Regions from separate parts of the Ochrobactrum sp. PL_is483 genome, predicted to be linked through region 2. Evidence: riboswitches for the same ligand, from Rfam matches in the RefSeq annotation. Region 2 holds a riboswitch; the other holds the start of a gene.
What was found. Region 2 has a riboswitch for cobalamin ahead of AC0TNJ_RS17680 (TonB-dependent receptor domain-containing protein). Riboswitches for the same ligand answer to the same signal wherever they lie in the genome.
Positions count from the first base shown of each region.

Region 1: another riboswitch for cobalamin. It lies ahead of AC0TNJ_RS21785 (ABC transporter substrate-binding protein); the one in region 2 lies ahead of AC0TNJ_RS17680 (TonB-dependent receptor domain-containing protein).

Region 1 is NZ_JBVPGS010000040.1:724,453-734,593, forward strand. Features, by position in the region: gene AC0TNJ_RS21765 (ABC transporter permease) at 1-846, shown strand, start outside; gene AC0TNJ_RS21770 (SMP-30/gluconolactonase/LRE family protein) at 918-1,787, shown strand; gene AC0TNJ_RS21775 (ABC transporter ATP-binding protein) at 2,299-3,093, opposite strand; gene AC0TNJ_RS21780 (FecCD family ABC transporter permease) at 3,090-4,145, opposite strand; gene AC0TNJ_RS21785 (ABC transporter substrate-binding protein) at 4,142-5,170, opposite strand; cobalamin riboswitch at 5,353-5,586, opposite strand; gene AC0TNJ_RS21790 (Bug family tripartite tricarboxylate transporter substrate binding protein) at 5,795-6,745, shown strand; gene AC0TNJ_RS21795 (tripartite tricarboxylate transporter TctB family protein) at 6,742-7,239, shown strand; gene AC0TNJ_RS21800 (tripartite tricarboxylate transporter permease) at 7,255-8,799, shown strand; gene AC0TNJ_RS21805 (hypothetical protein) at 9,003-9,161, opposite strand; gene AC0TNJ_RS21810 (HP1242/YdcH family protein) at 9,354-9,593, shown strand; gene AC0TNJ_RS21815 (alpha/beta hydrolase family protein) at 9,810-10,141, shown strand, end outside.
Region 2 is NZ_JBVPGS010000039.1:145,233-155,373, forward strand. Features, by position in the region: gene AC0TNJ_RS17665 (HlyD family secretion protein) at 1-936, shown strand, start outside; gene rbbA (ribosome-associated ATPase/putative transporter RbbA) at 933-3,713, shown strand; gene AC0TNJ_RS17675 (ABC transporter permease) at 3,715-4,827, shown strand; cobalamin riboswitch at 4,936-5,158, shown strand; gene AC0TNJ_RS17680 (TonB-dependent receptor domain-containing protein) at 5,309-7,174, shown strand; gene AC0TNJ_RS17685 (ABC transporter substrate-binding protein) at 7,188-8,027, shown strand; gene AC0TNJ_RS17690 (FecCD family ABC transporter permease) at 8,020-9,021, shown strand; gene AC0TNJ_RS17695 (ABC transporter ATP-binding protein) at 9,018-9,791, shown strand; gene AC0TNJ_RS17700 (Gfo/Idh/MocA family protein) at 9,788-10,141, opposite strand, start outside.

The sequences.
Region 1 (10,141 bases), on a different contig from region 2:
GCGCACGGGCTTTCCCATGCAGCCTTCACCTTTGCATCCTTCTCGGTGATCGTCGGGCTAGGGCAGATGTTCGTCATCACGCTCGGCCCCGGCAATATCGATCTGTCGGTGCCTGCCAACATGACGCTCGCCGCAACGCTGGCGCTGAAACTGATGGACACGCAGGACGGCATGATCCTCGCCGGGCTTGCCGTCGCGCTGCTGATCGGGCTTGCCATCGGCATTTGCAATTATGCGCTGATCAAGCTTCTGCGCATCCCTCCCATCATCGCCACCTTGTCGATGAGCTTCCTGATCCAGTCCACAGCCATCTGGAGCAATCGCGGCTTGCGCGTAAAACCGCCTGAGAGCCTGGCCCAGTTCACAACTGCATCGACGCTCGGCATTCCCAATGTCGCCATCGTGGCCCTGATCCTGTCGGTCATTGGCTGGGTGCTTTTGAAAAAGAGCATTTATGGCCGCTGGATTTCGGCAATTGGCCAGAACCCATTCGCGGCGCGCATGGCAGGCGTACCCGTCGACGGCACACGCTTCGTCACCTATCTGCTTTGCGCGGTGCTGGCTTCGCTTTGCGGCTTCCTGCTTGCCTGTTTCTCGGGCGGCGCGGCGCTGAACATGGGCGCAGAATATCTGTTGATGTCGATCGCTGTCGTCATCATCGGCGGCACGGCGGTTGCTGGCGGCGATTCCAATATCCCCGGCATCTGGGGAGCCGCCCTCTTCATGTTCCTCATCGTCTCGATGCTCAACACTTATGGTTTCGGTGCCGGTGTCCGCCTTGTCCTGACCGGGCTCACCATTATTGCGGTGATCATCCTCGCCAGTGGCCGTCGGGCTGAACGATAGTTTTTCCGGAGTAAATTTCCTTGTCACAGACCGTTTCGATTTACGAAATCCACGACGATCGCTTCAAGCAGATGATCGTGCCGAGCGCCGATCTGGATGAACTCTATACCGGTTGCCGCTGGGCGGAGGGCCCCGTATGGTTCGGTGACCAGAACTGCCTTTTGTGGAGCGACATTCCGAACCAGCGCATTCTGCGCTGGGTGCCTGAAGGGGGCGTATCCGTCTTTCGCCAGCCCTCCAATTTCTCAAACGGCAACACCCGCGACCGTGAAGGACGCCTCGTTACCTGCGAGCATGCCGGTCGCCGCGTCACCCGCACGGAACCGGATGGCAGCATCACGGTGCTGGCCGACAGCTACCGGGGCAAGAAGCTGAATGCACCCAATGATGTGATTGTGCGTTCAGACGGAACGGTCTGGTTCACCGATCCGACCTACGGCATCATGGCCGATTATGAAGGCTACAAGGCCGACCCGGAACAGCCCACGCGCAATGTCTATCGCCTTGACCCGAAAACCGGCGAACTCGATGCAATCATCACCGATTTCCACCAGCCGAACGGCCTCGCCTTTTCCCCGGACGAAACCAGGCTCTATGTTGCCGACAGCGCCTATAGCCACGACGAGAACGCGCCACGCCATATCCGCGTCTTCGACGTCGCGGATGGCGGCAAGCGCGTTACCGGCGGCGCGGTATTCTGCACCATCGATAATGGCTTGCCGGACGGATTCCGTTTCGATACGGGCGGCAACCTGTGGACCAGCGCCGGCGATGGTGTGCACTGTTTCTCCCCGGACGGCACGCTCCTCGGCAAGATCAGGACACCGCAGACAGTCGCCAACGTAACCTTCGGGGGGCCGCGCCGTAACCGGCTTTTCATCGCCGCGACGAAGTCGCTTTACGCGGTCTATCTCACCGTCACCGGCGCCCAATATCCCTGATAAAATAACGGCGGCTTTTCCAAACGAAAAGCCGCCGCTCTTTATAAATAGAGTAATTTATTGAATAAAATGCATTCGCCGCATGCCCTGTTAATGTGAACATGCCAATAATGTTTCTTTATTCAAAACGGATCTTTCCGGCGTAAACCGAAACGACCCGCATATCAGGACCGTGAATGACGGAACAAATCAAAGCATGATCTCTTCTGTCCTTCTGCCATGCATCTTGTAGGCAGGCCGAGGCTTTGCATACGAGTACATCTCCTGATGCGCTGAGGCCTTATACCCCGATCGTCAACGCAATGGAAACAGATCGTCAATAAAACAGGTCAAATTACTGTGATTAAACTGAATAAAAAGTGCAACTTATCATGATGTTAGCTATATTTTATGTATAACTACATTAGTTAATTCTGTTTTATAATCCTATTTGTTACCATATTTATTAGAACGTCCGCATGAAGCACGATAGCGGCCAGCGGCGACCGCGATGCGGTCGCCCCGGCCCCGATCAAGCTGAATATCGGAGTTTCGGAGAACACCGGTTCGGCGCCCGATAACGAATGTGGCAACCATCGATGCCATGATACTCGATATCAACTTCGACACCGAAAACTTCCGCGATCCGCCCTTCTTGCAGCACCTCTCGCGGCGTGCCCAACGCGACGAGATTTCCCTTATCCATCACCGCGATCCGGTCGCAAAACATCGCGGCGTGGTTCAGGTCATGCAAGGCAGCCACGACTGTCAGCTTCTGACGGCGAACCAGATCCAGCAGCCCGATCTGGTGCCCGATATCGAGATGATTGGTCGGCTCGTCCAGAAGCAAAATCTGCGGCTCCTGCGCCAAAGCGCGAGCGATATGCAGACGCTGCCGTTCGCCGCCCGAGAGCGTGTGCCAGTAGCGGCCCGCCAAATGAGCCATATCGACATTGACCAGCGCCCGGTCAACGATTGCATCATCCTCCGCCGACCACGGCGATAGCGCCCCGAGATAAGGCGTCCGCCCCAGTTCGACCGCCTGACGCGCCGTAATACGGTCTGTCGTACCCGCCTGCTGCTCGACCAGCGCCAGTTGCCGTGCAATCTCGCGACGGCTGAAACTGCTGATCGGCGTGCCGCAGAGGTTCACCTCGCCGACGCGACACCGGCGCACGCCGGATAACAGCGACAGAAAACTGGTCTTTCCCGAACCGTTCGGCCCGATGATGCCAAGAAACTCCCCTTTCGCCACGTCCAGCGAAACATTGCGTAAAATCTCGACATTGCCTGCCGACCAGCCGACATTGTGGGCCGAGAGGATCATGACGCAGCCCTCCTTTGTCCGAGCAACAGGGCGAAGGCGGGCGCACCGAACAGGGCCGTGATGACGCCGATTGGGAGAACCTGCCCCGGAATAATGACGCGCGACAGGATATCGGCGACGATCATGAAGATTGCCCCGATGAGTGCCGCCGCAGGCAGCAGCCTGCCATGCCGAACCCCAACCACCATGCGCGCTGCATGGGGTATGACAAGACCGATAAAGCCGACAGAACCGACGATGGAAACCATCACCGCCGTCATCATGGCGCTGACACCGATCAGCACCGCATAGACGCGCCGCACCGGTATGCCGAGCGAAGCGGCGGATTCGGTTCCGAAGGTAAATGCATCGAGCGCACGCGCATGCCACAGGCAGATGACAAGGCCGATCAGGCAGGCAGGCAGGGCAAGTGTGACGTCCGGCCAGCGCACGCCGGAAAGGTTGCCCAAAAGCCAGAACATGATGCCGCGTGCCTGTTCAGCATTTGCGGCCTTGGTGACAATGAACGAGGTCAGCGCATTGAAAAGCTGCGAACCGGCAATCCCGGCGAGAATGATTGCGCTGCTGCCGCGTCCGGCCCGCAGCGCCAGCAGGGACACGAGGCCGAAAGCAATAATCGCCCCGATAAACGCACCCAGCGACAGCGTCAGCACGCCAGCTCCGACGCCAAGAATGGCAACGCTGACCGCCCCGGTCGAAGCGCCAGCCGAAATGCCTAGAATATAAGGATCGGCAAGCGAATTTCGGAGCAGCGACTGCAAGATGACGCCGGATATTGCGAGCGACGCGCCGCAACATGCAGCGATGACTGCACGGCTGAGGCGATAGCTCCAGACAATCCCTTCATCGATGGGCTCAAGCGCATATCCGGCGTTCCACAGCCGGTTGGCCACGGTTTTCGCAACCACATCGAGCGGAATCGCCGTTTCGCCTATCGCGGCACCGAGCCAAAGGGCAAAAAGCAGGAGGACAAGAGAAAAGGCCAGAAAGAGCACGCCGGAGCGTGCCCTCCCCTTTTGCTTGAAGCCCGCTGTCGCTGCCCGCGCCGTCACTTGTTCAAATCCGAGTTTGCAATATCGGCGGCGAGTGTCTCGATGCCTTCGATCACGCGAAGCGAAGTGCTCATCGATTGCGCATCCATGTCGAAGACATGCTTGTCCTTCACCGCAGGCATCAGCTTCGTGACCGCATCACTGTCGAGGAACTGGTGCTTGACGGCGATGTCGTCAGCCGGGTAGCGGCGGCGATCCAGCTTCGCGGCCACAATCATCGACGGGTTCGATTTCGCAATCGTTTCCCATCCGACCGTTGGCCACTCTTCTTCGCTGTCGATCACATTCCTGATGCCGAGCGCTGATAGAATATAGGCGGGCGCGCCGAACTTGCCCGCGACGTAAGGGTCAGCATCGACCTGCGCGCTCGAAAACCAGACGACGGCCGACAGTTTTCCATCAGCGGAAGCAATCTTCTTGCGAGCCGCCGCTTCACGGGCCTTCAGGTCGGCGACGAGTTTCTGGCCGCGATCCTGCACATTGAAGATTTCCGCCAGTTCGGTGATTTCCTGATAGACGATGTCCATCTTGAACGCTGCCGTGCGAACGCCGTCGCCGCCACCGGAATTGTCCTTGCCGACACAATCGGACGGTGATGTGTAAGCCGGAATGCCCAGTTCCTCGAACTGTTCGGGCTTCGCCACAATACCCGTCGGGCCGACATGCCATTGGAAATCAGCCGTCACGATTTCCGGCTTTTCCGCCAGAACGCTTTCAAAGCTCGGATCGTTATCGGCGAGCCGCTTTACCTTGGCATTGACCTCCTCGAAGCCCTTGAGAACAGGGCCGAACCAGACAGCGGTCCCGACAAGCTTGTCGCCCAGACCAAGGCTGTAGAGAATCTCCGCGCTGCTCTGGCCGACAGCGACGGCACGGGTGGGCGCCTGTTTGAACGTGACCTCGCGGCCGCAATTTTTCAACGTCAGCGGATAGTGCGTTTCCGCCGCCTGTGCAGCCGAGCCGCCAGCGAGAAATGTGGCCGCACAAATAACGAGATGAAACGGCATTTTGCCGAAAATTTTCATGGATATCCCCGATGTAACTGAGAGAAGAAAGTCCTGTCAGGCGACGGAAAAAATCCGGCGCGGAAGGCGGACAGGCATATCCGGGGACATGTCGAAATCATGCGATGACGATGGAAGAATGCGTCCTGCGACGCGGAAATCTGTCATAACCGGCTCCTGCTCCGGGCATCCCCGCCCGTGACAATGGACAACACTAGACGGCAGGTCTCCTGGCTCACGAATATCTGCTGTTCATCTGCCTTCCCGCGCTTCTCCGGCACAGTGGCATGACGCTTTCAACGTCACGAGGATGAACGGCAATCCGCTTACAGTTGCGGGGGCAGCCACGGTCTTGGCCCCTTTTCGGGTCGTCCTCACCGTGTTCCCTATTAATCCCCTTCGCTCTCGGTCGGGGAACCGTCGTTATACTATTACGTCGGCCTGGCGTCGCCGTCAAGCGCATCCCGTCGGCTATTTTGGCGTGCCGTTTTCAGGTGCGTTGCTGAAATAGCGGCCAAACTATTGTCGCATATGCTGGCCTATTGAATTTGTTTTCGCTAATCTCCATGTAGTTTGCTCCCGCTAGAGGAGCGGGACTTGGGGAGGTCCGCCGAAGGGCGGCATATATTCCATTTGGGAGGACATATGCGTAGATTCATTCTGGCCCTGACGTCGGTGGCGGCGTTGGCTATGGCAGGCTCTGCTTCCGCGGAAGACTACAAGGTGCTCGCGCCTGCCGCTCCGGGCGGCGGCTGGGACCAGACGGCGCGCACGATGCAGAGCGCGCTTCAGGACGAAAAGATTTCCGGCAGCGTGCAGGTCATCAACGTTCCGGGCGCTGGCGGCACCATCGGCCTCGCGCAGTTCGTGAACCAGAACAAGGGTGATCCGAGCCAGCTCATCGTTGGCGGCTATGTCATGGTCGGCGCTATCCTGACCAACAAATCGCCGGTCACGCTCGACGCCATCACGCCGATTGCGCGTCTTACGGGCGAATATGAAGCCATCGTCGTACCGGCTTCTTCCGACATCCAGAACCTCGGTGACCTTGCCGCGAAGCTGAAGGCTGATCCGGGCTCCGTTTCGTGGGGCGGCGGTTCTGCCGGCGGCACCGACCACATCACCGCTGGCCTTTTTGCCAAGGCAGCAGGCGTCGACCCCACCAAGGTCAACTACATCGCGTTCTCCGGCGGCGGCGAAGCGCTTGCGGCCATTCTCGGCAATCAGGTGACTGTCGGCATTTCCGGCTACGGCGAGTTCGAAGCCCAGATCAAGGCAGGCACGCTGCGCATCATCGGCATTTCCAGCGACGAGCGCGTGGAAGGCATCGATGCCCCGACCTTCAAGGAAGGCGGCGTGGACGTTTCGATCCAGAACTGGCGCATGGTGGGTGCGGCTCCCGGCATCACTGCCGAACAGGAAGCCGCCATCAATGCCGATATCGAGAAGATGGTGAAGTCGGAATCCTGGCAGAAGGCACTCAAGGACAAGGGCTGGGCGAATACCTATCTAGCCGGTCCGGCGTTCAAGGAGCAGCTTGCCAAGGACGTTGCCGCAACTGAAACCATCCTCAAGGAAATCGGCCTCGTCAAATGACAGGATCAGACCAGCAGGAAGCGCGCCGCCCCGAAAGGGCGGCGCCAGATTTCGCCGCTCTTGTCATCGCCCTTGTTCTTGCAGCTGTCGCCATCGCCATCGCCTGGTCGACAACCTATGGAAACGATGTGACGAGCTATTCGCCGGTCGGTCCGAAAACCGTTCCCTATGTTGTCGCAGCCGGATTGTTCGGCCTTGCGATCTGGACCGTTTTCGAGGCGCTTCGCGGCGACTTTCCCGAGCGTGAGCATCAGGAAATCGCCCCGATGGCCTGGATCATCGGCGGTCTTGCCATCCAGATGCTGACGATGAAGACCGTCGGCTTTTCCCTGTCTACCGGCCTGCTTTTCGCAGCCACCGCACGCGGCTTCGGCTATCGCAAATTCTGGATCAGCGTTCCCGTCGGCTTCGTCTTCGCCTTCGTGATCTGGTTCATCTTTGCGCGCGGCCTGCAGCTGTCGCTGCCGTCCGGCTGGCTTGAACAATTCGTTTAGGGACGGAGCGCTTTCATGGATACTGTCGCACTTCTCGCCAACGGACTTCTGGTGGCGCTTGAACCGTCGAACCTTCTTTATGCGCTGATCGGCGTTACGCTTGGCACAGCTGTCGGCGTGCTGCCCGGAATCGGCCCGGCACTCACCGTCGCGCTGCTGCTGCCCGTCACCTACAAGCTCGACCCTTCCGGCTCGCTCATCATGTTCGCGGGCATTTATTACGGCGGCATGTATGGCGGCTCGACCACGTCGATCCTGCTCAACACGCCGGGCGAAAGCGCCTCCATCGTCACCGCGCTGGAGGGCAACAAGATGGCCCGCGCCGGGCGCGGCGGCCCCGCACTTGCAACAGCTGCCATCGGCTCGTTCATCGCGGGCCTGATCGCCACGCTGGCGCTTGCCTTCGTGGCGCCGTGGGTCGTGAAATTCGCCTTGTCCTTCGGTCCATCCGAGTATTTCGCGCTGATGCTGCTCGCCTTCATGACGGTTTCAGCGGCCTTCGGCGATTCCACGCTGCGCGGCCTGACCTCGCTGTTCATCGGCCTTGCGCTCGGACTGATCGGCATCGACCAGCTGACCGGTCAGGCGCGTCTCGTCATGGGGACCCCAAACCTGCTGGACGGCATCAATGTCACGACACTTGCGGTTGCGCTGTTCGCCATCGGCGAAACGCTGGCGGTCGTGTCGAAGAAGCTCGGCCCTGAAGATGAGGTCATCGCCGTCAAGGGTTCCGTCTGGATGACCAGGAATGACTGGAAACGCTCGTGGATGCCGTGGCTGCGCGGCACCGCCATCGGCTTTCCGATCGGGGCCATGCCAGCAGGCGGCGCCGATGTGTCGAGCTTCCTTTCCTATTCGGCGGAACGGCAGTTCTCGAAACATCCGGAAGAATTCGGCAAGGGCGCCATCGAAGGCGTGGCGGGACCGGAAGCGGCCAATAACGCCTCGGCAGCCGGAACCCTCGTGCCGCTTCTGACGCTCGGCCTGCCTACCACTGCGACGGCGGCAATCATGCTTGCCGGTTTCCAGCAGTTCGGCCTGCAACCCGGCCCTCTTCTCTTCGTGACCAATGCCACGCTGGTGTGGGGCCTGGTGGCAAGCCTTCTCGTCGCCAACCTGATGCTGCTGGTTCTCAACCTGCCGCTGATCGGCCTGTGGGTGAAGATGCTCACGATCCCGCGGCACTGGCTCTATGCAGGCATTCTGGTTTTCGCCACTCTTGGAACCATCGGCGCGAATGCCTCCACCTCGATGCTGTTCGGCCTGCCGGTGTCGTTCGAGCTTGGCCTGCTTCTGGCATTCGGCGTGCTGGGCTATGTGCTGCGGCGCTTCTCATATCCCATCGCGCCGGTGGTGGTTGGCCTCATCCTCGGACCGATGGCCGAGAAAAGCCTGCGTCAGGCGTTGCAGATCAGCCAGGGCAACCCGATGGCTCTGGTGCATTCCTGGGTATCGATTGTGCTGATCGCCCTGGCGATTGCCGCCGTCGTCGTGCCGATGATCATGCGCCAGCGCGGCAAGGGCGAATTGCTGAGCCAGATGGCGACGGATGAGGACTAGAGCATTTTCGAGCCAAAAGTGCGGAGCGCCTACGCGGAGAAATCAGTCTGATTTCTGATCCCGCTTCGATGCGTAGGATAATGGGACGAAACAAATAGTTGGAGCGGTTCCAATGATTCCGTTTTAACCGGAACCGCTCTAAACGACAAAAGCCCGGCATTGCCGGGCTTTTTACTCATATACACATACGCTTACTTGATTGCTCAACCCTGAATACGACGGAACTGATCGACGTCGATGCCAAGCGTCTCAAGGTCCTGGGCAGCAGGCTTCTGACCGGCGCGCACGGCAGCAGAAACGCGAACGGCACTACCCAATTGCGCGAACGCACGACCGAAACGATTATTGAAACGGGTAAACATTTTTCTCTCCATCACGGACACTTCCTTGGTCCGCACCCATGAAATGGTGATGGGTCCTGTGACTGAGAAGACCGGCCTTTGCATGCCAGCCATGCAGTTTCGGCATGCTCCTTTCCGCGCAACTTGATTGCGATCAATGCTGTTCGCACGCGGGCTTGCGAAGCTCCCCTCAACCAAGGAAGGAGCCACGGAATGTCGAATACCCCCCACACGCTTGGAGAAGAGTTTCCCGGCCAGCTCGATGCCATTCATGCCTTGAAGGCGAAGGATGCGCATTTTGCCCGCATTCTGGAAGAGTATGATTCCGTCAATGACCGCATCCACCGCGCGGAAACGAAAATAGCGCCGGTGAGCCAGGAAGAGGAAACGAACCTGCGCAAACAGCGCCTCGCCTTGAAGGATAGCATCGCCGAGGCACTTGCCGCGGCTTGATCTTCTATCCCCTCCCACAAGGTTGGGACATAAACGAATGGCGAGAAAAAGCGGCTCCGAAATTATCGGGGTCGCTTTATTATTTTATCACGAATACAGCAATTGCCTAAGAAAAGATAAGCTGCTACCAAATCAAAAAAACAATACTAAACAATATATTAGCAAATGGGAAAGTATCAAGTGAAGACCAGATATGCTGTATTTATTGCATCCGCAATGGCATTTTCATATTGTAATTTAGCTGCGGCGCAAAAACTGGAAGGTTTCGATCTCTCGCTGGCGAAAGTGTCGCCATTTCCTGTAACGGCGTTTTATGAAACGCCGGAAAATTTCTCCTCTTTGCCGGTTGGCAGCATTATTCGTCAGGAACCGATCGAAGCTCCGGCTGGCGCATCGGCCTGGCGTGTGCTCTACGTTTCGGAACGCTGGGATGGAACGCACGTTCCGGCAAGCGGCCTGGTCATTGCGCCGAAGCAGACGGACAGCACCACGCCTCATCCGGTCGTGTCCTGGCTGCATGGCACCACCGGGGTGGCGCGCGGCTGCGC
Region 2 (10,141 bases):
GAGGCGGTTGAAATCGACATTTCGACAAAGAGCCCGGGCCGCATTCGCGAAATTCTTGCGGATGAAGGTGATTTTGTGCAGGAAAACGACATTCTTGCACGCATGGATACAGATCAACTGGAAAGCCAGCGCAAGCAGGCGGAAGCACAGTTGCGCCGGGCCGAGATCGGTATTGAAACGGCGCGCAGCCTTGTCACGCAGCGCGAGGCCGAGCACACGGCCGCCGAAGCAACGGTGGCACAGCGCGAAGCGCAACTGGATGCTGCTCAGCGCCGCCTAGTTCGATCTCAGCAGTTGACGCAATCACGCACGGTATCTCAACAGGTTCTCGACGATGACCGCGCGACCGCGCAGGGCGCAGAAGCGGCTGTCGGCGCAGCCAGAGCGCAGCTTGCCGCCACGGAGGCAGCCATAGGTGCTGCAAAGGCACAGGTCGTTGATGCTGAGGCATCGGTCGAAGCCGCCAAGGCGGCAATCGCAAGCATCGAAGCAGATATTAACGACGCCACTTTGAGAGCGCCGAAGCCGGGACGTGTTCAGTACCGCGTCGCCCAACCGGGGGAGGTGCTTTCTGCGGGTGGCAGGGTGCTTAATCTTGTAGACGTGAGCGACGTTTATATGACCTTCTTCCTGCCAACGGCGCAGGCAGGGCGGGTGGCCATGGGCGCAGATGCCCGGATCGTTCTCGATGCCGCACCACAATATGTCATTCCCGCAAAGATCAGCTTTGTCGCCGATGTGGCCCAGTTTACGCCGAAGACCGTTGAGACGGAGGAAGAGCGCCAGAAGCTGATGTTCCGCGTGAAGGCGAAGATTCCGCAAGAACTTCTCCAAAAATATATACAGCAGGTGAAAACGGGTTTGCCGGGCATGGCCTATGTCAAGCTTGATCCCGATGCCGATTGGCCGAAGAATCTTGCGGAAACCGTGCAATGAAGGATGATCCTGTCAAAGCTGGCGCTAATGACGACAGCTTTGTCGTCCGGGCGCAAGGTGTAGGACTGTCCTACGGAAAAACGCGTGCACTGCGCGAGGTCAATCTTGATATTCCTGCCGGCTGCATGGTCGGCCTGATCGGGCCTGACGGGGTGGGAAAATCGAGCCTGCTATCGTTGATTGCCGGGGCGCGAACGATGCAACAGGGCCGCATAGAAGTCCTTGGCGGGGATATTTCGGACAAGCGGCATCTTCAGTTCGCTTATCCGCGCATCGCCTATATGCCGCAAGGGCTCGGGAAGAACCTCTACCCCACGCTTTCGGTCTTCGAGAATATCGATTTTTTTGGACGGTTGTTCGGGCATAATCGAAAGGAGCGCGAGCGGCGTATCGCCGATCTTCTGGGGCGCACGGGCATGTCGCCCTTCGCTGATCGTCCGGCTGGCAAGCTTTCAGGCGGCATGAAACAGAAGACAAGTCTCTGTTGCTCGCTCATCCACGATCCTGACCTGCTTATTCTCGATGAACCGACCACCGGCGTTGACCCATTGTCCCGACGCCAGTTCTGGGAGCTGATTGACGATATTCGCAAGGATCGTCCGGGAATGAGCGTCATCGTCGCGACGGCCTATATGGAAGAGGCCGAGCGCTTCGACTGGCTTGTAGCTATGAATGACGGGCAGATTCTGGCGGCGGGCACTCCGCAGGAATTACTGCAGCGCACCAGCACGCCAAATCTGGATGCTGCCTTTATCGGGCTTCTGCCGGAAGAATTGCGAAAAGGTCATCAGGAGATCGAAATTCCGCACCGCGATTTCGGTGCCAATGCTGAAATCGCCATTGAGGCAGAACACGTCACCGTTCGGTTTGGCAATTTCACTGCGGTGAATGATGTAAGTTTTCGCATCGCGCGCGGTGAAATCTTCGGTTTTTTGGGCTCCAATGGTTGCGGCAAGACCACAACAATGAAGGTGCTGACCGGGTTGCTGCCTGCCAGTGAAGGGTCAGCGAAACTGTTCGGGCGCGAAGTCGACCCCAAGGATATCGATATACGTCGCCGTGTCGGCTACATGACGCAAGCATTCTCACTCTATTCGGAACTGACGGTTCGTCAAAATCTGGAACTTCATGCCAAGCTCTTCGGTATGGAGCCGGTATTGACCGAACTGCGTATCAAGGAGTTGAGCGAGCGTCTGGACCTAACCGGTGTCATGGATGCGTTGCCGGATGCTATGCCGCTTGGCATCCGCCAGCGCCTGTCATTGGCTGTGGCCTTGATCCATTCGCCCGACATTCTCATTCTGGATGAACCCACATCTGGTGTGGACCCGGTGGCACGTGATGCCTTCTGGCAAATCCTCGGCGATCTGTCGCGGAAGGACAATGTGACGATCTTCGTTTCTACCCACTTTATGAATGAAGCCGAACTTTGCGACCGGATTTCGCTGATGCACGCTGGTAGGGTTTTGATCAGCGATACGCCGAAGGCGATTACGGAAAGTCGCCATGCGGAAACTTTGGAGGAGGCCTTCGTCGCCTATCTTCAGGATGCGATTGGCGAGACAGAGCAGCCCGTGCAAGCGCCAGCAGCACTGCCGGATCAAACTGCAGAGATAGATGAACTGCTTCCAAAGAAAGCTTCAAGCTGGTTGCCCGACTTGCGGCGCATGCTGGCCTACACGCGTCGTGAGGCGCTGGAACTGAAACGTGATCCGATCCGCGCTACGCTGGCGATCCTCGGCAGCGTTATCCTGATGTTCGTTATCGGCTATGGGATCAATCTGGATGTCGAGGATTTGAAGTTTGCGGTGTTGGACCGTGACGATACGACGATCAGCCGCGATTATACGCAGCAGATCGCCGGTTCGCGCTATTTTTCCGAACAGCCTCCCTTGACCGACTACGACGATCTGGACCGGCGGATGCGTGATGGCGAGATCAGTTTGGCTATCGAGATACCGCCGAATTTCGGCGCAGATGTCATGCGCGGACGCCCGGTCGAAGTCGCGGCCTGGATCGATGGCGCGATGCCAACGCGGGCCGAGACAGTCAAAGGTTATGTCCAGGGCATGCATGCCAGCTGGCTGGCACAGAAGGCCCGCGAGCTTTATGGCAGCGCGGCGAGCAACGGCAGTTTCAATCTGGAGATACGCTACCGGTATAACCCCGATGTGCAAAGCCTCGTGGCCATGGTCCCGGCGGTCATTCCGCTGCTGCTTCTCATGATCCCTGCGATGCTGGCAGTGCTGAGTGTCGTTCGCGAAAAGGAACTGGGTTCGATCATCAATTTTTACGTGACGCCGGTGACGAAATTCGAGTTTCTGTTCGGCAAGCAATTGCCTTACATCGGATTGGCGTTTCTCAATTTCCTGATGCTGACAGCCTTTGCGGTCTTTATTTTCCGGGTGCCGTTTACAGGGAGCTTCCCTACTTATGCGTTGGCCGCGCTGCTCTACGTCATAGTCGCAACCGGCATGGGGCTGGTTCTGTCCACCTTCATGAACAGCCAGATAGCCGCGATCTTCGGAACCGCGCTTCTGACCCTCATTCCGGCTGTACAGTATTCTGGTATCATTGATCCCGTATCGTCGCTGCAAGGCGCGGGTGCGTTTATCGGCAAAATCTATCCGGCGACCTATTTTGTAACCATCTCGCGCGGCGTTTTCTCCAAGGCACTGGGGTTTGCTGATCTCGCGGGTTCGTTGCTGCCCCTAGTGATAGCGGTGCCGGTACTTATGGCGCTCGCCATTGTTCTCCTCAAGAAACAGGCGAGCTAAGATGCGGATATCCAACATATTCCAGCTTGGCGTGAAGGAACTGCGCGGTCTTGCGCGTGATCCGATGTTGCTGATCCTGATCGTTTATGCCTTTACACTTGCGATCTACACAGCGTCCAAGGCGATGCCTGAAACCCTCAACAATGCGGCGATAGCGATTGTTGATGAAGATCAGTCGCCGGTTTCGAGCCGGATAACGACGGCTTTTTACCCGCCGTATTTCGTGCCCCCGAAGCTGATTTCGTCCTATGAAATGGATGCCCGGATGGATGAAGGGCTTGATACATTCGCACTGAACATACCGCCGAATTTCCAGCGCGATCTTCTGGCTGGCCGTTCGCCGACAATCCAGCTCAATGTCGATGCGACCCGGATGAGCCAGGCCTTTACCGGTGGCGGCTATGTGCAGTCGATTGTATCGAGTGAGGTGAGCGAGTTTCTCAATCGTTATCGCGGCAGCGCGCAAGCGCCGGTGGAACTCAATCTCAGGGCGCGGTTCAATCAGGATTTGAACAAGGGTTGGTTCGGCGCGATCAACAACGTGATTTCATCCGTAACGATGCTCTCGATCATCCTGACGGGTGCCGCCCTTATTCGAGAACGCGAACACGGAACCATCGAGCATCTATTGGTGATGCCGGTGACGCCCGTTGAAATCATGGTCAGCAAGATATGGTCGATGGGGCTGGTCGTGCTGGTTGCTTCTGCTTTTGCGCTGGTCTTTGTGGTGCAGGGCCTGCTGGCCGTTCCGATCTATGGGTCGATATCGCTGTTTCTCGTTGGCGCGGCACTACAGCTTTTTGCGACGACCAGCCTTGGCATTTTTCTGGCAACGGCGGCTGGTTCCATGCCGCAGTTCGGTATGCTGCTGATGCTGGTGCTTTTGCCGCTGCAGGTGCTTTCGGGAGGGACAACACCCCGCGAAAGCATGCCCGAGATCATCCAGACAATCATGCTGGCCGCGCCGAACACGCATTTCGTCATACTGGCGCAATCGATCCTGTTTCGCGGTGCGGGACTGGGCGTCGTCTGGCCGCAATTTCTGGCCCTCATCGTCATTGGTTGTGTGCTGTTCTATTTCGCGCTCCAGCGTTTTCGCGCATTTCTGCGATAGGAAAATTCTTTGAAAACAGGAGGCTGAATCCATTCCTTGCGAATGCGATTCAGTTTTCTGTGCCGGATTGCGCTTTAGTTGAGTTGCGAATCCTTAACCATGTTGCTATCGCAGTTCTCAGGAAACGGTTCCGCTGTTCAGGCGGATGAAAAGGGAACACGGTGAAGCCATTCTGGCCGATGCCGCGACTGCCCCCGCAACTGTAACCGGAGAGCTATCCTCCACAGCCGCGCAAGCGGTGAAAGCCACTGAAAGCAAGCGTGCGATCGGGAAGGCGGAGGTAAGGCGATGACCCGGAAGTCAGGAGACCTGCCGTATCCTGTCACCCATGCATGGATACGGGGTGTGTCCAGGCGCGGCTGTCCGTGGCGGTGACATTGTTGAAATGTTGCCGTCGGGAAGAAGGGCGTTTTGCGCCACGATCACTTCAACCTGCGGTGCGAGGAAAAGCCGGATCTCCGGTTCGGCGGGTTGAGGAAAAATGCACCTTTTGAAATCATCAGTTCTGCTGGCATCAGCCGGTATTCTTGCGCTGTCATCCACGGCATCGGCACAAAATCTGCCGGACGGCGATGACGTTGTGGTTCTCGACACAATCGTGGTCACACCATTGCGCCGCGCGTCTTCGCTCCAGCGCTCGACATCGTCCGTGACGGTCATCGATTCAGCGGACATTGAGCGTTCAGCCGCTCCCGATCTGCAATCCTTGCTGAAATCCTATAGCGGCATCTCCATAAAGACGAATGGCGGGCAGGGGTCATCTTCGGATATTTATATGCGCGGCATGTCTTCCAAGCATACGGTCGTGTTGATTAATGGCGTACGCACGGCATCGGCCACGTCCGGTTCCACAGCGCTTGCGAATATTCCCTTGAGCTCCATCGATCGCATCGAGATCGCAAAGGGTGCCCATTCTGCGCAATATGGGGCCGATGCGATGGGTGGGGTAATCAATATCATCACCAGGCAAGGTGGAGCCTGCGGTGAGCGCTCCTGGTGCGGCAGTCTTTCTACCGGTGTCAGCCATCCCTGGGGCGGATATGTGTCGGGGTCCGTTCAGGGGCGAAGCAGCGACGGCATCGACTATGCTTTTGGTGCGGCGATCACAGGCACGCAAGGCTATGATTTCACGACGCCGGACGCTTATGGCCATGAGCCGGGTCGCGACGGATTTCTGCAAGGATCGTTCAACTTTGCGCTGTCGAAAGATTTCGACTGGGGCAAAATCTATGCCGACGGTCTCTTCAGCCGGGGACGGAACCAATATGATGCCAAGGCACCATCTCCGAACCAGGCCGACAGCACGGCATTTACCGGCAAGCTTGGAACGCGCATCGATCATTCAGCGGATTGGTCGTCTACGCTGGAGTTTAGCACCGGCATCGACAGCAGTCGTAATTTCCGCAAGGGCGTGAACGGGTCTGACCGGTTTGAAACCAAGCGTTATGGGGTCTTTGCGTCGACCGAGAAGAGTTTCGACACAGGCAATGCCAACCATATCGTGACTGCTGGTGTGGAAGCCTATCGGGAGGAGATCAACACCACGGTTGCCTATGATGAAACCAGTCGCGATCTGGCTGCCATATTCGGCCAGTACTCGCTGGAATACGAGGCGCTACGCGTCGATAGCGGACTGCGTTACGACCACAACGGTCAGTTTGGTGATGTCGTGACCTACAATCTCGGTACGAGCTATGAAGTTCTGCCGGATCTAGTTTTGCGGTCATCCTATGCCACGGGTTTTCGGGCCCCGACGTTCAACGAACTTTATTATCCTGGTTTCGCCAATCCCGATCTGAAACCGGAAAAGTCCCGATCCTATGAAGTCGGCTTGAACTGGCAGGCTACGGCTTCGACCAGTCTCGATATGGCGTTCTACCAGACCTGGCTGCGCGATGCGATCATGAGCACGGCGCCGTCCTATCTGCCTTACAATATCGCCAGTGCGAAAGTTACCGGATTCGAGGCAACGCTGGCGCACCGTTTTGATGATCGCTGGGGCGTCAAGGGCTCGATCGATCTCAAACAGCCAGTCGATGAGGATACAGGTAGGGACCTTCCTTATCGTGAACGTTTCAAGGCTGTGGCCGAGATCAACTTTATGCCGATTGAAAAGCTCGATCTGACGGCAAGATTGATTTATGGCGGTTCGCGCTATGCCGATGCTGCGAATAACAAGAAGCTGGGAGACTATGTGACCGCTGATTTCGTGGCACTTTATTCCATCGACAGCCAATCGCAGTTGAAGTTCTCGGTCGAGAATATCTTTGACAAGGATTATCAGACCAGCTCTGGCTATATTGCACCGGGACGTACCATCAATATCGGATTGACCCGGAATTTCTGAGGCTGAACAGAGAATGAAAAGGGCATCCGCACAATGGATCACCAGCTTCTGCCTCGCGGCGGGGCTGGCCCTTTTTGCTCGAAATCCAGCAGACGCGGCGGAAAATCCCCAACGCGTCGTTTCCATCAACGTATGTACCGATCAGCTGGCATTGCTGCTGGCAGATGAGGGGCAGCTAGAATCGGTTTCGTACTTGTCGCAGGACCCGGAGCTGTCCGTCATGGCTGCGAAAGCCCGTAAGATGCCAGTCAACCACGCGCAGGCGGAGGAAGTCTTTCTGATGAAACCTGATCTTGTGCTGGCGGGAACCTTCTCATCGAGGGCAACGGTTGGACTATTGCGGAGGCTTGGCGTTCGTGTGGAAGAGTTCGCGCCCGCCCGCTCATTCGGCGATATAGAAGATCATCTGCGTCGCATGGGCGAGCTGCTTGGAAGACAGGTGGAAGCGCGCAGGGAAATCGATAAAATGAAAGCTGTCTTGGCGGCAATTCTGCCTCCGGCTCGCCGCAAGACGGTCGCACTTTATTATGCCAATAGTTACACATCAGGCCGGGGAACGCTGGTCGATGAAGCTGTGCGCCTTGCCGGGCTTGATAATCTGGCCGACAAGGCAGGCGTCAGTGGTTCTGCTCCGCTATCGCTGGAAAAACTGGTGCTTGAGAAGCCGGACATTCTGGTGCGCAGTTCCAGAGATCGTGCGCCTGCGCTGGCTTTCGAGAACTTCGAGCACCCGGCATTACGGGCTTTGGAAAAACAGGTGAGGGCGGTGACGATAGCAGATAATCTGACCGTGTGCGGTGGGCCATTCAGCGTTGAAGCCGTGGCAGAACTCGCGGAGGCAGCGCGTGACTGAACGTAACCGCTTCTATCTTCTGCTGGTCGGGCTCGCCCTGCTCGTGGCTTTGCTTTTCGTGGTTTCTTTGCTGACGGGCCCCGCTGCTATCAGTATTGCCGACAGTCTCAAGGCACTGTTCGGCAATGACAGCGAAATGATCGTACTGGTCATGCGCGAAATTCGTCTGCCCCGGGCATTGCTCGCCCTCCTTATCGGAGCTTCGCTTGGATTGTCCGGTGCTGCCTTGCAGGGCTATTTGCGGAACCCGCTCGCAGAGCCCGGTTTGCTGGGGGTGAGCGCCTCCGCGTCATTTGGTGCTGTCATCGCTATCTATAGCGGCCTGTCGCTTCTGTTTCCGCTGGCCTTGCCGCTGCTCGCATTGGCAGGCGCTTTTGTCTCGGTGTTTCTCGTCAAGCTTCTGGCAGGGCGCAATGCCGGTACGCTCGCCGTCATACTGGCTGGCGTCGCGGTAACGAGCCTTGCCGGTGCATTGACGGCGCTGGCGCTCAACCTTTCGCCCAATCCATTTGCTGCAATGGAAATCGTCTTCTGGATGCTGGGATCGCTGGCCGACAGATCAATGACCCATGTGGTTCTCGCCGCGCCGTTTATCCTGATTGGCTGGGCGTTGCTGCTGGCGCTCGGTCGGTCGTTGGACAGTTTGACATTGGGTGCGGATGCTGCGGCCACGATGGGCGTCAATCTGGCTCGCGTGCAGCTCTTTGCGGTGCTGGGAACCGCAGCTTGCGTGGGCGCTTCCACTGCTGTTGCCGGTGCAATTGGTTTTGTGGGACTGGTGGTCCCGCATCTTTTACGTCCGCTGGTTGGTGCGCGCCCCTCGCGATTGCTGGTTGCCAGCGGACTGGGCGGCGCCGCATTGTTGTTGGCGGCGGACATCTTGGTGCGCATTGTCATGCCAGGACGGGAACTGAAACTGGGCGTCCTGACCGCGATCATCGGTGCGCCATTCTTTCTTTGGCTGGTGTTTAAATACCGGAGGCAACTCATATGACAGCGCTTTCGGTAAAAAATCTTTCCGTTACGCTTGGCGGCAAGGTGGCACTCAACAAGGCAAGTTTCGATATTCATGGTGGTGAATTCATCGGACTGATCGGACCCAACGGTGCCGGGAAAACGACATTGTTGCGCGCCATTCTGGGACTTGTGGCTTCGCGGGGCGAAATTTCCCTTGATGGCGATGACGTTCGCCAGATGAGCGCTTCGACAAAAGCGCAGATCCTTGCCTATCTGCCACAGGAACGTGATGTGGCGTGGCCAGTATCCGTGGAAATGCTCGTTTCGTTGGGGCGCTCAGCATCGAAGCCGGTTTTTGCGAGCCTGAGTACGCAAGACGAAACGCTTATCGAGAATGCGATGCAGCGCATGGACGTTACCCGATTTCGGGAAAGGTCGGCGATGGAGCTTTCCGGTGGTGAACGCGCGCGTGTCTTGATTGCGCGTGTTTTGGCGCAGGATACGCCCGTAATACTTGCCGATGAACCGGTGGCGGGGCTCGATCCCTCGCACCAGCTTGGATTGATGGAAAGTTTTGCCGCACTCGCCAAGGAGGGAAAGACCGTTGTTGCTTCATTGCATGAGTTGAGCCTTGCGGCACAGCACTGCACGCGGCTTATTCTGCTCGACAAGGGACGTATCGTTGCGGACGGAGCGCCGATGGAAGTGCTCACGCCGCAACTGCTGCACGATGTCTACGGAATTAGGGCAAAAATCATGACTGTGGATGGCGAGTTCATCGTCCATCCCACCTCCCGTATAGGCTAGATATTTTTCCACTGGCGTTCGCGGGACGAAGCATAGATCGTTTCGACCGTCTTCTGGACTTCATAACCTTCGCGGAAGTCGGCATGGTTGTTCTTCTGCCCTGCAATGGCAAGCAGGAAGTCGCGGACTTCGATTGTCTTCAGGTCATTGAAGCCGATCTGGTGGCCGCCTGCCACGCAAAATGATCCGTATGGTTCGTGTTCAGGCCCGGCGAAAATCTTACGGAAGCCTTGTTGTCCTTTCTTGTCGGAGAAAAGAAACAGATCGAGTTCATTGAAGCGCTCTTGCGAAAAGAACAGCGACCCTTTCGATCCGGAAATCTCAAAGTCGTGCTGCATCTTGCGGCCGCT